2 linked regions of the Psychrobacter arcticus 273-4 genome follow. The protein of the gene in region 2 interacts with the protein of the main gene of each other region in a pairwise test. Links are inferred from orthologs where the notes say so. Each region holds a gene or a part of one and is shown on either strand. Other genes may lie near its edges. The genes, in order: ligA and leuS.

What was found.
Region 1: the proteins of leuS (region 2) and ligA interact in binary tests that used the Escherichia coli proteins (3 or more experiments, as listed by UniProt). The link is inferred for Psychrobacter arcticus 273-4 from one-to-one orthologs.

The regions. Positions count from the first base shown.
Region 1 is NC_007204.1:393,278-401,207, reverse strand. The notes cover bases 2,659-5,600. They hold ligA (NAD-dependent DNA ligase LigA), read right to left. Parts: upstream 5,197-5,600; coding sequence 3,121-5,196; downstream 2,659-3,120. Other genes in these bases: PSYC_RS01650 (cell division protein ZipA C-terminal FtsZ-binding domain-containing protein), read right to left, coding at 5,530-5,600; PSYC_RS01660 (DarT1-associated NADAR antitoxin family protein), read left to right, coding at 2,659-2,887. Outside these bases: PSYC_RS01670 (hypothetical protein), read left to right, coding at 486-1,043; PSYC_RS01665 (DarT ssDNA thymidine ADP-ribosyltransferase family protein), read left to right, coding at 1,332-2,153; more of PSYC_RS01660, read left to right, coding at 2,192-2,658; more of PSYC_RS01650, read right to left, coding at 5,601-6,555; PSYC_RS01645 (AAA family ATPase), read right to left, coding at 6,760-7,930. UniProt on the Escherichia coli protein: DNA ligase that catalyzes the formation of phosphodiester linkages between 5'-phosphoryl and 3'-hydroxyl groups in double-stranded DNA using NAD as a coenzyme and as the energy source for the reaction.
Region 2 is NC_007204.1:679,043-687,296, forward strand. Bases 1,620-4,885 are described here. They hold leuS (leucine--tRNA ligase), read right to left. Parts: upstream 4,526-4,885; coding sequence 1,820-4,525; downstream 1,620-1,819. Other genes in these bases: PSYC_RS03025 (hypothetical protein), read right to left, coding at 1,620-1,695; PSYC_RS03035 (pentapeptide repeat-containing protein), read left to right, coding at 4,696-4,885. In the rest of the region: holA (DNA polymerase III subunit delta), read right to left, coding at 1-963; more of PSYC_RS03025, read right to left, coding at 1,036-1,619; more of PSYC_RS03035, read left to right, coding at 4,886-7,581; PSYC_RS03040 (Spx/MgsR family RNA polymerase-binding regulatory protein), read left to right, coding at 7,578-7,949; argB (acetylglutamate kinase), read right to left, coding at 8,026-8,254.

The sequences.
Region 1 (7,930 bases), 290 kb from region 2 along the record:
AAGCATTTATTAAATAAGTGCCTATTAGATAAGCGCCTATCAGCCACACGTTGATAGGCGCTTATTTATTTGATTTTAAAGCTGCCTTTGCTGCTTGCTCAAAGTAATCAAATCATAAATTCATAAAGTCGTTATTCCAAGCAACTACTCTCAATAACTGTCTATAAAACATCGGCATAAATAAACAGTCATCGAAAGGTGGCTGTTTTTTTATGCCTGCTCTGTTGAGCGCTTTGTAGGAAATGCGCCTCATTATCTGACTTGCTAGAATAAGAAACAACCCTTCTCTGTATTTCGCTATAGTCGGTGAAAAGTAATATCGATACAACAGGTACTACTGGTGCAAATTTTTCTTGCTTGCTGTGCCTACGCAGACAGAGGCTGCAAAAAATTTACACCAGCAATACGGTAGCGACTTTAAAGGATTTTAACTATAGAGAAGCGCACAGAAAGCTGTCAAAATAGCTCCTCTATAAAAATGTCTCATGACTTATCATAAAGAGGATACCTCGATGCCAAAGCGCCTTATAACTATACTCATCATTGCTACTGCCAGTATGTGGGCGCTGGCAGGCTGCGATAATAGTGCTGATACTGCTGCTAAAAAAACCGATGCGGCGGTATCGACGGCGGACTCAGCGGCAGCCAATACGATAGATTGGTCAGTCATGGATAGCGGTGAGAAACCAGCCGATCTTGCTAATTATCAGTATCCGTTTGCGCTCGATAGCCAAAATGTCCGTGATTATGCAGAGTATTTCAAAGTAGATAACGCCACAGCTCAGCACAATCTGACTGTGAGCATGGCAAGTAATGAGGCACTATCTAAAGCCTTGGATCAGCTCAGTGAAAGCTATGTTTCGCATGAGCTGACTGATGATAAAGATATGAAGCTAATCATTCATACCACGCCTGATATCGCTGCTGGCAGCTATGATTATGTATTGGCTGGGGAATTTGCAAAAGGGTTGGTGCTACCTATCGTAATTGTGCCAGATGGTAAGAAAAGTGAAGCGAAGGCGCATGGAGAGATGGTGGAGTAGCTAGTATTAGAGTAGCGTCTTATCTGCGTTTCTTTGTATACCACGCACAGTAACTTTTAATTATCAAAATAAAGCAGGGTCATAGAAATTTGAAAGCTAGCCTCAGTATCACTTGCTTTAAGGATGAGCAAATATGCCTATCATTTCTCGATTTTCTTTGACGACTCGCTCGTACCTCGCACCGCCTTTCAACTCTACATGAATAACAAATACATAATAGGTTATCACCCTTAATATGATTAAAGGAAAGTTGTTAGGATAACAGCACTTGAATAAAAGGAGTTTAATGTGCAACTATCTTTAGAAAAACTGCCAGTTTCAGAGCGTATGGTATTAATCGAGCAACTTTGGGATAGCATCATAAGCGATAGTAAGTCATTAAAAGATATTGAACGTATTACTTTAACATCATCACAAGAAAAGCTTGTTGAACTGCTTGATAAACGTCTTTCAGAGTATGCGGAAAATAAGTTTTATCATAGATTTGAAATGGAAAAGATGATGGGGTCTCGGGGCATTCAGATTCTTTGCCACTTTACGCCGATTAATAATCTTGAAAGTATTTTAAATAATGGCTTATACCCTAGAGATTATATAGACGAGAACCTACCTGACGCCATATGGACAGATGATGGAAGATTTGAGGGTATGAAGAATGGAGTTTGTTTATCGATATCTTTTCCTAACCATCAAATGTTTTATAGAAAAAGAATGCAGCTTAAAGATATTGAGTCCTGGGCTGTTATTGTTTTGGATGCTAGAAAGGTTATATTAAATCATGACTGTGCTTTTTTTCAAACTAATTCTGCTTTTGGAGACTATAGGAATAAATCATTAAGCGAATTTATGACTTCTAACGCATTTTTTTCGCTATTTGAGGAAAAAGTTGAAACCCGTAATGGAGTCGTAACTAGACAAGACTACTTAACAGATGAATTTCCTACTGATGTTCAGGCAGAGGTGGTTGTGTTTGATCACATTCCCCCTGATTCAATAGAAGCTTGTTATTTACAGAGTGAAAAATATCTAAAATATTTCGAAGAAAAATTTTCTAAATTCACTTTTATTGAAGATTCTAACGATAATTCGGCTTTTGGAAAAAGAGAGTGACTTTGAAATTATTAATAAGCTTCGAAAAGGACTAAAGTATGGCTCAAAGACCAACGTATATTCCCCAGTTTAAAAATAAATTTCTTGTTAAAACTGAAATGGTTGAGTTTAAATATCATTCAGGATTTGCAGCAGTACAAAAACAGAAGTCAATTGACGAACTTCATAACTCAATTCAAGAGAAGTATGGTTTTGATAAGATTTTAGAAGTTTCCAGTAAATCTAAAGAAGACTTAGGTGTGGCTCTTAGTGCTTTTAATTTGATGATAGCTGATAAAGCTACAAAAGAGAAATATAGTGTGGAATGTGCCTTTCAAAGCAGTAAGGTTTTTGAAAATGGTGGTGCTTATACTGACTTATTAAAAGTAACCTCCAAGCAAGCTAAAAAAGATGAAAGGTTGAGGAATTCAGGAAAATTAATTGGGTTTGAGTTTTATAATACTAAATGGCAATTAAACCCCTTAACAGCATTTTATGACTGGTTATATGTGAATGCCTTAAATCAAAACGTCCAGCTGCATGATAGATTAATGCAGTATCAAACCTTTACAGATATTGAATTCAATCCTAAAAAATCAATTAACTGTCAAGCTTATTCAATTGCGATGTTTGTAGCTCTTGCAAAAAGAAATATGTTAGAAAGCATAAGAAATCCTGATGAATTTTTAGATTTTTACAAAGAATTTCAAATAAGTAACACCTATCAACTAAATGAAAACCTTACACTATTTTAGTAGGTACAGGTCAGTTACGCTCAACGTATCCATCAGTTATCTTAGAGTCATAGGGTATAGCCCTCATTTACTTCTTGTATATTTTCAGCAGTAGCGCGAGGGACGAGCGCCGAGTAAACCATTAAAGTAAGACGACACATGACCCGCATATTTGCCCACTTTAAAAGAACTCAATGCTGAGGCCATGCTTTTTCGTTTCTGTATCATTGCTCTTTTAATAGCAAGGACTTGCTCTACTCCCCAACCAACGCCAAAAACTCTTCCTCACCCACCACCTTCACACCCAATTTCTCCGCTTTCGCCATTTTTGAGCCAGCCTTATCACCTGCTAGTAGCGCAGTGGTTTTTGCCGAGATGCTACCGGAGACTTTGGCACCGAGCGCTTGTAGTTTTGCTTTGGCTTCATCGCGTGCCATGCTATCAAGTGCGCCGGTTATAACCCACGTTTGCCCATCGAGCGGCAAGCCCTCTGATACCACTTGCTCGACCTTATCCCAATGCACGCCAGCTTCGCGCAGTGCAGTGATGACTTCGATATTGTGCGGTGCGCGGAAGAATTTATAGGCAAGTTCAGCAGTAATAGCGCCCACATCTGGCGTGAGTAGCAGTTTTTCGATACTGGCAGACATTAAGGCATCAAGGTCGCCAAATTGCTGGGCGAGGTTTTGCGCCGTCGTCTCACCGACACCGCGAATACCCAGCGCATAGATAAAACGTGATAGCGTAGTATGTTTACTGGCTTCAATGGCGCTGATGATATTTTGCACCGACTTTTCGCCTAGTTTTTCAAGCGTAACCAGTTCTTCTTGATGATTGTGCAACTGATAAATATCAGCGACCGTCTTGACCAAACCATGCTCAAAGAAGCTAATGAGCCAGCTCGCACCAAGCCCATCGATATCCATCGCTCGACGTGAGACAAAGTGAATGAGCGCTTCTTGCTGCTGCGCGGGACAAAACAGTCCGCCGGTACAACGTGCCAATGCTTCATCTTTGGGCAATACCACAGGAGAGTCGCACACCGGACAGGTCGACGGCAGCTGTACCGGTTCAGAATTTTCTGGACGTTGCTCATGCCAGACACGGGTCACTTTAGGGATGACATCACCTGCACGATGGACGCTGACCATATCGCCTGCACGTACGTCCAATCGCTGAATCTCACCGAAGTTATGCAAGGTAACATTGCTGACGGTAACGCCACCGACTTTCACTGGCTCAAGCTTGCCAACTGGGGTGATTTGCCCAGTACGTCCGACTTGCCAGTCGATAGCATGCAAGCGCGTCATGACGGTTTCGGCAGGGAATTTATAAGCGGTTGCCCAGCGCGGCTCACGTGATAGAAAGCCAAGCTGCTGCTGTAATGCAAGGCTATTGACCTTAATGACCATGCCATCAATCTCAAACGGCAAATCTGCACGCGTTGCAATGATTGACTCATAATAGGTTTGAGCCTCGCGTGGGTTTGATACCACTTCGACTGCACTGACGCTAAAGCCAATATCTTTTATCCATGCGAGCGCTGCTGACTGAGTATCGATAGTGTCAAGCAATCCTTGATTGACTGAATAGGCGTAAAACGCCAACGGACGACTGGCGGCTACACTTGGATCAAGCTGACGTAAGCTCCCAGCGGCAGCATTGCGTGGATTGGCAAAAGTTTTTTCCTCTTTTTCTGCCGCTAGGCGATTTAGACGCTCAAAACCTGCCTTGGGCATCAGTACTTCACCGCGCACCTCTAACAGTTCGATGTCAGCGGCATCAGCGAGCCAAAGCGGCATATTGCGAATGGTTTTGGCATTTTGGGTGATATCCTCGCCCGTTTGACCATCACCGCGCGTAACCGCTTGCGTAAATTTACCGTGGACATACTTGAGTGATACCGCCAAACCATCCAGCTTTAGCTCCATCTCATATTCTGGGCTTTGCTGAGCCACGCTTAAGCGATCATTAACGCGGCGCATAAAATCACGCAAATCATTATATTCAAAGACGTTCCCAAGCGATAGCATCGGGATGTCGTGGGTCACTTGAGTAAAAGCAGGCAACGGCATATCACCGACTTGATTGATAGGGCTGTCAGGCTGTACCAAGTCTGGATATTCTTCTTCAAGCTCAAGTAAAGAGCGACGTAATTGATCGTATTCGCTGTCTTCTAAGATAGGATTATCGAGCACATAATAGGCATAATTATGCTGCTTAAGTGTATCGATAAACGTACGCATCTGAGTGACGATAGCATCATCATTGGTAATAGGTTTTGCAGTATCGATGTCTTTAGAGGTAAGCGGTGAGATAGCATCAGTCATAGTCGGCGTCTTTTTCTTTGCAATTCAAGATGCCGATATGATAACAATTTTGCAGGATGCTCGGATGACATTTTAGCGAAAATTAGGATGTTGAAATACTCACAGACCGAAAACTATAGTCGGTGAAAAGTAATATCGATACAACACGTACTACTGGTGCAAATTTTTCTTGCTTGCTGTGCCTACGCAGACAGAGGCTGCAAAAAATTTACACCAGCAATACGGTAGCGATTTTAAAGTATTTCAACTATATAAAAGGCAAATAACGTTATCGCTATTTGCCTTTTATGGTACTGCTACTATTTATCTATTTTTAATCGACCTTGGTAGCGATTAACCTTCATAGTCGCGCACTTGATTGCGCAGTTGCTGCTTGTATTCAGGGGTGATTGGGTCATTCTCTTCATCAAGCATAACGGCGTCCAAATCGCTTGCCATCATATAAGCGATGCTCATCATACTATCGAAACTGCGCAGCGCTTGTGGATGCGGCAATGATAAGAAGACCACCACGCCGTTGTATGTATTAGTTGCCACGCTATGTGGATCAAAAGGTGCGATACCACTATCGGTAATGCCCATCATACTAAACCAAAGCATGCCAGTACCGTCTTTTTGCTCATAGCGATGGAACATATTCATCGCGCCATAGCGCAGACCATATTTATCAATTAATGCCAATAAGTCACGACCACGAATCACCGCTTGCGGACGGTCACGATATTGGTGCGGCAAGATGGTGATATTAATATTGTCTTTGGCGTTGATAAGAGAAGCGTTCTGCGCGTCATCAACTGGCTTTGATAAATGCTGATCGAGTATCGGGCTATTACTATCAAAGCTTGGCTCTTCTGCCGTATCAATAGATGGCACCAGGCTGTCCGTCGCCGATACCAAGCTTGAAAATGCATCAGGCTCTTGTTCGATATTCATTTGATCAGCGACTTCTACAAACTCGCTATTGCCAGCGTGCTGCTGTTCAGCCTGCCAGCGTGCATAGTCTTCATCATCTATTTGGCTATAATCGTCGCGTGCATCATCGCCTATATGATTGTTGGCAGCCGTCAACTGCTCATCGTCATGCTGATACGATTGGGTCATAGGCTTATCTTCAACGACAGCATTTAAATAACTACGGTCAGGAGTGATACTGGTCTCTCCAGCGACCGTATCATCCAAATCTGGCTGGTCGACGATATTGCGCTCATGACGCGGTATGATAGGAATACCGTTTTTATCATAATTGACCGCAGCAGCTTCTGCATTTTTGCGACGCTTAAAGCCACGCATGACCATAATTAGCCCAGCAAGCACAATCAATGCGGCAATGGCGATCAATATAAACTGAATAGCGGTCATGAGAAATAATCCTAATATACGACAAAAGGGAATACATAAGAGGGAATAAATGGCAATAGTCTAGCATGGCTAATTAATATCGTCACCATATAGTCATCGTTTACCATGAGGCTGACATACTTGCGTGACCTTATGACCTCAGCCCTAACTATACCACTGACAATCGCTGCCAGTTATCACTATTTTTGCTATTCAGCGATGCTCTTAATCAGAAAGGTAACGTGCTGCCTCATCAAGCGAGACGCTGACCAAAGTTGAAATACCAGCGTTTGGCATGGTGACACCTTTTAGCTCATCAGCAATCTGCATCGTCAGCTTATTATGGCTGATAAAGATAAACTGCAAGTCGTCTGCTAATTCATGAATGAGACTGGTAAAGCGTGCAACATTCGCATCATCGAGCGGTGCATCAACCTCATCAAGCACACAAAACGGTGCAGGATGCTGCTTAAATATGGCAAAAATCAAACTCAGCGCGGTCAGTGTCTTTTCGCCGCCTGAAAGCACGGCCAACCGACTGTTACGCTTACCTTTTGGTTGTGCCATCAAGGTAAGCCCCGCGCGCCACTGTTCTGATTTTGGCGCATTAACAGGCATATCTTCCACATTCAAGGTCAAGCTTGCTTGCCCGCTGCCAAAGACTTTTTCAAATAAATTGGCAAGCTCATTATTGACCGCATCAAGCGTCTGCATAAATAGCGTCTTGGTGGTTTCATCAATTGACGCAATCGCCTCGGTCAACGTCTGCATGCTGGCAGCAATATCTGCTGTCTGCTGCGCGAGTGGCTCTAAGCGTTCATTAACCTCCGCCAATTCTGCCACCGCGGCAAGATTAACCGCGCCTATTTTACTTAATTGCTGCTCAAGCTTACTACGCTCAGTCTCAAGCTCAGCGATTTTATCTGGACGTACACGGCGATCATGAGCGATAAAATCTGCTAATAAATTTGACACGCTCATTGTTTGCTGCGGGTGCTGAGCTATGTCCGATTGCGCTTTATATTTATGGCTCACTTTATGGTAAGCATCTAGCGCTGCTTGTGTATGATTGCTAGCATCATCTAATCTCGCTGCGCTTAGTGCTAGCTCGGTGGCAAGACACGCAAGCTCGCTTTGTTGAGTTTGTAAGATATTTTGTACGGTATCCAGCTCGACCTGCTGCTGATTATACTCTTGCTTCAGCGCTGTTAATGCTGTCTCGCGCTCTGTTAACAGTACCTGTTTCTCATCGCGCGCTGTTTGCGCTGTTTGCAGTGCTGCTTGCAGTGCTGGCAGCTTATTTTGCTGCTGTTCATAATTTACTTTTAGTCTTTGCTCACTTTGTAGTGACTTGTCGTGTTGCTTGGTAGCACGTGCAAGGCTGCTCGCACTATGC
Region 2 (8,254 bases):
AGCAGGCCACGCTGCTACTTGCGCTTTTGACTGACGGCGACACGCTTGCTGATATAGGCCTTGTTTGCTGCGCCAAATACCAAGAGCTTGCGGGTCTTGCCCGTCCATTAGTTGCATCACTTGTCGCATGTCTTTGCTAATTGCCCATAACACCAGTGTCGTTGGCTCATCCGTGGCTTTGAGCTGAAATATGATTTTGGCGACTTGGGCAATATTACCAGCAAGCATCGCGTCGGATAAATCAAACACACTAAATTGCGCGTCACTGACCAGTGCTGCTTGTAAGTCATTAATATCTAGTGCGACCTGTAATAGGTGCGCGCTAGAGTTTCCATTTTCTTGAATAGCAGCATCATTATTCGCCATTAGCTGCGGCGCAAACAAATAGGATAAACGCCATAAGGTCTGATAGGCACTGAGCAAATGATGTTCGGTATGTGACATTAGCAGCTGCCAAGCTTCTTGCGATAGCTTTAAGCCAAACTGCTGCGCTTGTATTTGCAATAACTGTTGGCGCTGCTGCTCATTATATAAATTACAATCAATGAGGTGCCCGTATTGAGCAAATGGCGCAAACCATTTGCTGCTTTGGGCGCGCTTATCTTGTTTTGGGGTCAACCACAATAAGCTATGACTGTGCGCACCGGTTTGAGCGTCTTGGGCAAAGCGTTCTAGCTCTGTAATGACTGCTTTATCAGGCTTATGATTGCCGGTCACGATCAAGGCACTGGCATCATCAAATAAAGACTGACTACCAAGCTCTGACAATACTTCTTGCCAGCTCTTAATTGATATAAGCTCTATACGCTTAATGGCGTAATTCTGCGCACGCCAATGCGGTCGCAGTGCATCGATGAGCCATTGACTTAATAATGGCTCATCACCATGTGCCAGCCACAAGCCTGCTACTGCGATCGAAGATTGGCGTAGTTTTGGATAGGCTTGTATAAAAGTATCTTGCATAAAGGCTGACGCACACAAAGTTGTGAATAAAAAAGCAAAGTTAAAAATTTACTAAGCTACATTTGAGCTATATTAAGGTTTGGGCACGAGAATCGCCGTAGCGCCTGTACCTTTGCCGATTTGAGCAGAGGTGGTAGCGCTGGCAGGTGTTACTTTTGGCAGTGCAATTGCCACATATTGATCGGTGATACGTCGCGCTAAACTGTCATAGAGCCACTCACGAATTTGATCGCCTTGCTGATCGTCGGTACTCACTGAGGCTTCGTTATACTGATAGCTACGTTCAACTTGAATAGGATTGGTAAGCGTCACAGGCTTACCGTTATCCATGCTTTGATAGCTGACATCAGCTGATATCACCAAGCGAATTTCTGTCAATACGCCGACCAATTCATAACGCTTAAAACGTACGTTATTGACAGTAATGGCAGCGATGGTTTCAGCACCAACCTGTTGGTTGTTATTCGCGACATCAGCCAAGGTCATGTTAGTAATCACATCAACGCCCAATGCCTCTAGGCGCTTTGTGAGTGGCAGCTTCAGTGGGAATGCGGTGCGATTGTCTTCGGTAATTACCGCGGTCTTCGCCACATTAGACAGCATTGGCGCATCATAACCACGTAGCTGAAAGCCGCAACCGCTCAGACTGGCAGTCGCACCAACTATGGCAAGCATTGGCAAAGATGCAAGTAATGCGGTCGCTAGTTTCTGTCTATTCGACTTATTAGGCATGTGCTTTTTTTCCTTACATGTTGTTTGATATGACGGCATAGCACGGTGCTTATCCGTCATAATCGCCATTCTTATTGTGATAAGAAAACCTAAAACATCAGTGTTTCATTAGCTGTTTGTAGCCCTAGCCTGCAACCACAATATTGACCAGTTTATTAGGTACGACGATCTCTTTTTTGATCTCGCCGGTCAGGAACTTTGCCACACCTTCAATCGCGCGTGCCTGTGCCTTAAGAGCCTCAGGGTCGCTATTTGGTGCTACATCCATCTTACCGCGCATTTTACCATTGACCTGAATCACCATGGTAATCATGTCTTGTACCAGTGCGCTTTCATCGACCGCAGGGTAATTTAAGGTGACGGTATCAAGTCCTAATTGCTCAAGTAAGTGCTCGCCAATGTGCGGCGCATATACCGACAGCATAATCAATAAATCAATCAAGGCTTCATGCTGTACTTGTAGCTCTTGTTCGCTATTAGCTTTAAAGTTACTCAGCTCATTAGCAAGTTCCATCAGGCTAGAGACAGGGGTATTTAGTGCTAGGCGTTTACCCAAGTCACTATCAATCTTGCCAATGGTTTCATGCGTCTTACGGCGCAAGGCTTTGGCTTCTTTGCTTAAACCCTCTGTATTTAAAGCGTCATTGTTGAGCGTGCCATTATTCAGAGTATCAAGGCTTAAATTGGCAGCGGTTAACGCTTGCATATGCTCAGAAGCAATGCGCCAGACCTTTTTAACAAAGTTATAAGGGCCTTTGAGTGCGTCATCTGACCATTCAAGCGTTTGGTCAGCAGGGGCAGTAAATAAGGTATAAAGACGAACGGTATCAGCGCCATATTTATCGATGGTTATCTGTGGATCGACGCCATTGTTTTTTGACTTAGACATTTTTTCGATTTTGCCAATCGTCACTGGCTGACCATCTGATTTTAAGATGGCTTTAATGGGCTGACCGCGCTCGTTAAAGTCAATATCGATGTCTTTAGTGAAGTAATAGGTAGTACTGCCATCAGGATTAACACGGTAAAAAGTGCCGGCAAGTACCATACCTTGGGTCATTAAATTGGCAAATGGCTCATCACCTGATACCAAGTTTTCATCACGCATCAACTTATGAAAGAAGCGTGCATAAAGAAGATGCATGACGGCGTGCTCTACACCGCCGATATATTGGTCAACTGGTAACCATTTATTCGCCGCAGACTTATTGACCATATTGGTCGTATCATTTGGGCTGGCAAAGCGGGCATAGTACCAGCTTGATTCCACAAAGGTATCAAAGGTATCGGTTTCGCGCTCAGCAGGATTGCCACATTTAGGACAAGTAGTATTTACAAATTCTGGAATGTTTTTTAACGGATTGCCGCGACCGTCAGGGACGACATCAGTTGGTAGGATAACCGGCAAATCTTGTTCTTCAACTGGCACGGTGCCGCAATGCTCACAGTTAACCATTGGGATAGGACAGCCCCAATAACGCTGGCGCGAGACACCCCAATCACGTAGACGGTATTGAATTTTTTTCTTAGCAAGAGATTGTGGCTCAAGCTTAGCAAGCATGGCTGCAAACGCTTGCTCAAAATCCATGCCATCAAACTCACCTGAATTGACTAAGGTATTACGCTCGGTATAAGCACGATTGTCATTACCTTCTTCTATATCATCGAAATACCTTGCAGGAATATCAATCACTTGCTTAATAGGCAGGCTGTACTTAGTAGCAAACTCATAATCACGCTCATCGTGCGCTGGTACTGCCATCACAGCGCCAGAGCCATAGCTCATGAGCACGTAGTTGGCAACCCAAACAGGTACTTCTTCGCCAGTCAATGGATGGGTCACGGTCAGACCAGTATCTATACCGACTTTTTCGGCTTTAGCCAAATCTGCTTCAGCGACAGAGCCTTTTTTACAAAGGGCACAAAACGCCGCAATCGCTTCATTATGCTCAGAAGCATATTGGGCTAGCGGATGCTCTGCGGCAACTGCCACATAGGTGACGCCCATCAAAGTATCAGGACGGGTAGTGAACACATCCAAGCTATTGCTTTCGCCAGCAAGCTCATAAGGGAAATGCACTTCCATACCTGAGCTACGACCAATCCAATTGCGCTGCATGGTGATAACTTCAGATGGCCAGTGACCCTCTAGCTGATCCAAATCATCCAACAACTCATCAGCATAATCCGTGATATTAAAATAATACATCGGAATGTCGCGCTTTTCGACCATAGCGCCACTACGCCAGCCTTTACCATCGATGACTTGCTCATTGGCTAGGACGGTATTGTCAATCGGATCCCAGTTGACGGTCGCAAGCTTTTTATAGACCAAACCTTTTTTATATAACTGCAAAAACAACCACTGTTCCCACTGATAATATTCAGGGCTACAAGTGGCAAATTCACGTGACCAATCAATAGACAAGCCAAGCAGTTTTAGCTGGGCGCGCATGCTGTCAATGTTCTCAAACGTCCACTTGGCAGGCGGCGTCTGATTGGCAATTGCCGCATTTTCTGCTGGCAAGCCAAAACCGTCCCAGCCCATTGGCTGCATGACTTCATAACCTTTGAGGCGATAATAACGGCTCAGCACATCAGAGATGGTATAGTTACGCACATGACCCATGTGCAGCTTTCCGCTTGGGTAAGGGAACATAGACAGCATATAACGACTAGGCTTATCGCTTGGCTCATTACTCACTTCAAAACGTTTGTCAGTTGCCCATTTGGCTTGCTGCGCGGCTTCGATAAGTTGCGGCTGATATTGGGCATTTTCGATAGAAGTATTATTAGTATTAGCAGTTTCTGCTGTCACGGCGTTGCTCATAGTTGGCTCGGAATTGGTTATTACAGATAAATGGGGTGAAATTTTATAATGCCATAGCATAGCGTAATTTGGCGAAAATTGCGATTGATTGTAGGTTTGTTATAGTCGAAAATAGTAGGTTAATCGTTATAAATAGATGATAATCCTATTAATCATAAAGTAGATAAAGCATGAGTGAAATTATTCTTAAGAAACCAGTCAACGTACTTAACCGTAACGTCAAATTCGATTTGAAGGACTTTTTTCTTCAAGCATCGTCCACTGTAGCAGGCACTGCAATTCAAGTCGCTACTGCAAATCCTGTAGGTGCGTTGACCAGTATCGTTAAAGGCTTAGCGAGTACCTCTAAATCAATATACTTAGAAGAAGTTCCAGTAGAAGAGAGGGCTTGGTTGCTTGTTGTGAGTTCTTTAACTCATGCTATCGCCAAGATATTAGAAGATTTTAATGATTTATTTGAAAATAGTATCGAATCTTCTCAACTGAATACAGTTAGCGAGCAAATCACTAACCAAATCAATGAAGTTGAAATTACGCTAACAAATGAGTTTTTTAGCAAACCGCATAAATTAGCATTTTTAGAAGACTTCTCTCTTATTTTAGTTAGTTGGCTACAGCAGCTAGGATTAAATGATAGTCAAACTAAGTCATTTATTTATCAGTTTAAATCTCAATTTCCGATGTCATTACATTATGAATGGGGTACAAATTCATCTTATTACGCCCTGATAGTTGAGAAGCTAGATACACCGTTTAACACTGTCAATAGACTGCAAAGACAGGCATCCGAATATCGCTACTGGCTCCAGCAGCAAGTTAATGAACGTATCTTCGAAGAAGCCTTTGGACTTAGACAAGTATATGTACCTTTAAGAGCTTATTACACACAAAAAACAGATAATGATGGTATTAAAGTCGATGAAAGTAACATAGAGGCTGAAGGTAGTGAAGTGCTTAACCTTAATAATAAAAATATCAATAAAAAAGTCTGCAATCTGTATGAAGAAATTAATAAATGGCTTAATCAGACTGATGTAGAAGATAGCTTGAAAGTTATTAGTGGTGGACCTGGATCAGGTAAATCGTCTTTTGCTAAGATTTTAGCGGCAGAATTAGCTGAAAAATCCGATATACCAGTTTTGTTTATACCTTTACATCGTTTTAAAATTAATGGTTATCTACCTGATGCTATTAGGCAGTTTCTTGACAATCACCATATATTAAGTCAAGAGAATCTATTAAATGAATTAAATCTTCTTCTCATATTCGACGGTTTGGATGAACTGTCAATGCAGGGTACTAATTCAAAAGATATAGCGAACAATTTCACAGAAGAATTAAAGGAAGTATTGAGAGAAAAAAGAAGTTTAAACTGGAAATCCATTATCACTGGTCGAGAGCTGTCTATCCAGCAACAGCAAAACAAGTTAAAAAAGCAGAAGACTATTCTACATTTATTACCATACTTTATTAACGAAGATGATAGGGATGGTTTTGATGATCCCAGTAATTTGTTAGTGGAAGATCAACGTAATGATTGGTGGCAGAAATTTGGTGAGCTAAAAAGTGAGGGCTTTGATGGATTACCTGAGATACTAGCAACTGAACATTTGGAGCCTATAACAAAAGAGCCTTTGCTAAATTATCTTTTATCATTGAGCTATTTGAGACAAGATATAAAATTTACGACAGATACCAACCTCAATCAGATATATGCAGATTTACTAGATTCAGTCCATGAACGGAAGTATACGGGTAGCCGTACTCATACTGGAATAAGCAATATTGAGAAAGAAAACTTTATACGAATTCTTGAGGAAATTGCATTAGTAGTTTGGCATGAGAATGGTAGAACCGCTAGTATTGATAAGATCATGGAACGATGTAAAGAGGCTGGAATTGCAAGCTACTTTGAAGAATTTAAAGGCGATGCAGAATCAGGTGTTATTCGTCTATTAATGGCGTTTTACTTTAGAGAATTTGACGGTAGTCAAGGTGAAAAAACTTTTGAATTTACGCATAAAAGTTTTGGAGAGTATTTAACAGCAAAACGGATAATGCTGGAATTAGAAATAATGCTAGAGGAAGTTGAGCGTGGTAGAAGTCGTGCAGGCTCTGGCTGGACAGTAGAGTATGCATTTGAAAAATGGATAAAAATTTGCGGTGCTCAATATATCTCCTATGAATTAAACCGATTTATAGATGGTGAGTTTAAAATAATGATGTTAAAACAGAACGGACTAGAAAAAATAAAAAAATATCAGAGTTTAATGATCGAATTGATACAAATGTCAGTAAATGGGCAATCACCTATAAAAAACCTTAGTTTAAGCTCTTTTAAAGAGGATTTAACATATAGCAATATAGCTGAAATTGATATGTTAATAATACATTCACTATGTGCCAGATATACTAATAATGTGATTAAAAACGTTAAATATAATGATGAAAAAGCCTTTGATAGCTGGATACATAGGCTAGATTATAATATTGAAGGGCAATTCAATCATCTAGATCTTAGAAAGTGTGACTTAAGAAATATATTTTTAGGTTGTAATTTTGACTCCACAATACTAGATGATGGTAACTCGATTTTTTCCTCTTTTTTTATGTCAACATTTAAAAATGCAAGTCTTAAAAATGCCAAACTATACGTTACTAATTTTGAAAATGTAGACTTTGAAGGTGTAAATTTTGAAAACGCAAAACTTATAGAGTCTTCCTTGAAAGGTGCTAATATAAAAAATGTGTGTCTTTCAGGTGCTAACTTAGAAAGAACGAATTTTACTAAAGTCCAAGCTGAAGGCGCGGACTTCATGATTGCCAACCTTGAGGATGCTAATTTGAGTGAAGCAAATTTTACGAATACTAATTTCGTAGGTGCTAATTTTAAAAAGGCTAATCTTAATGGCACTGATTTTACTAATTCAAACCTTGAAAATGCAAACTTTGAAGGCACTAACCATGAGGATGCTATTTTCACTGGATCAAATTTAAAAGGCACTATTCTAGAAGGTTTATACTCATCAGAAGATAAGCTAGAGGAGACATTATGACCATCACCATTTACGGTATCAAATCTTGTAGTACTATGAAAAAGGCATTTGCTAAGCTTGATGAGCTGGGTGTCAATTATGATTTTCATGATTATAAAAAACAAGGTGTCGATAAAGAGAGCGTTCAGCGCTGGGTCAAGGATGTTGGTATTGATAAAGTGTTAAACAAGCGTGGCACAACGTGGCGCAAGCTGACTGATGAGCAAAAGCAAGTGGCGGATAGCGACGTGGATAAAGCCATTGACTTACTGATCGAAAACACCAGTATGATTAAGCGTCCAATAGTTGAAGGTGAGCTAACTAACAAAAATAAGCCGATACTATTATGCGGTTATGATGAAGCCGAGTTCGATACAAATTTCGCTTAAAAAAAGCTGTTTTGTGAATTAAAAAAGCCCGAGCTTGAATAGCAAGCTCGGGCTTTTAAAGCAATTATTATAGCGGCTAATTTGAGCGCAAATCTAAATCACGACTAATCAAAGTACCCACGCCTTCGTTGGTGAAAATCTCTAAGAGCGTCGCATGCGGCACGCGACCATCGACAATAACGGCACTTTTTACCCCGCTACGAACGGCATCAAGCGCACACTGAATTTTAGGAATCATACCGCCTGAAATCGTACCATCTTCAATTAAACTGTCCACAGTCTTAGGCGTCAAGCCAGTGACTACT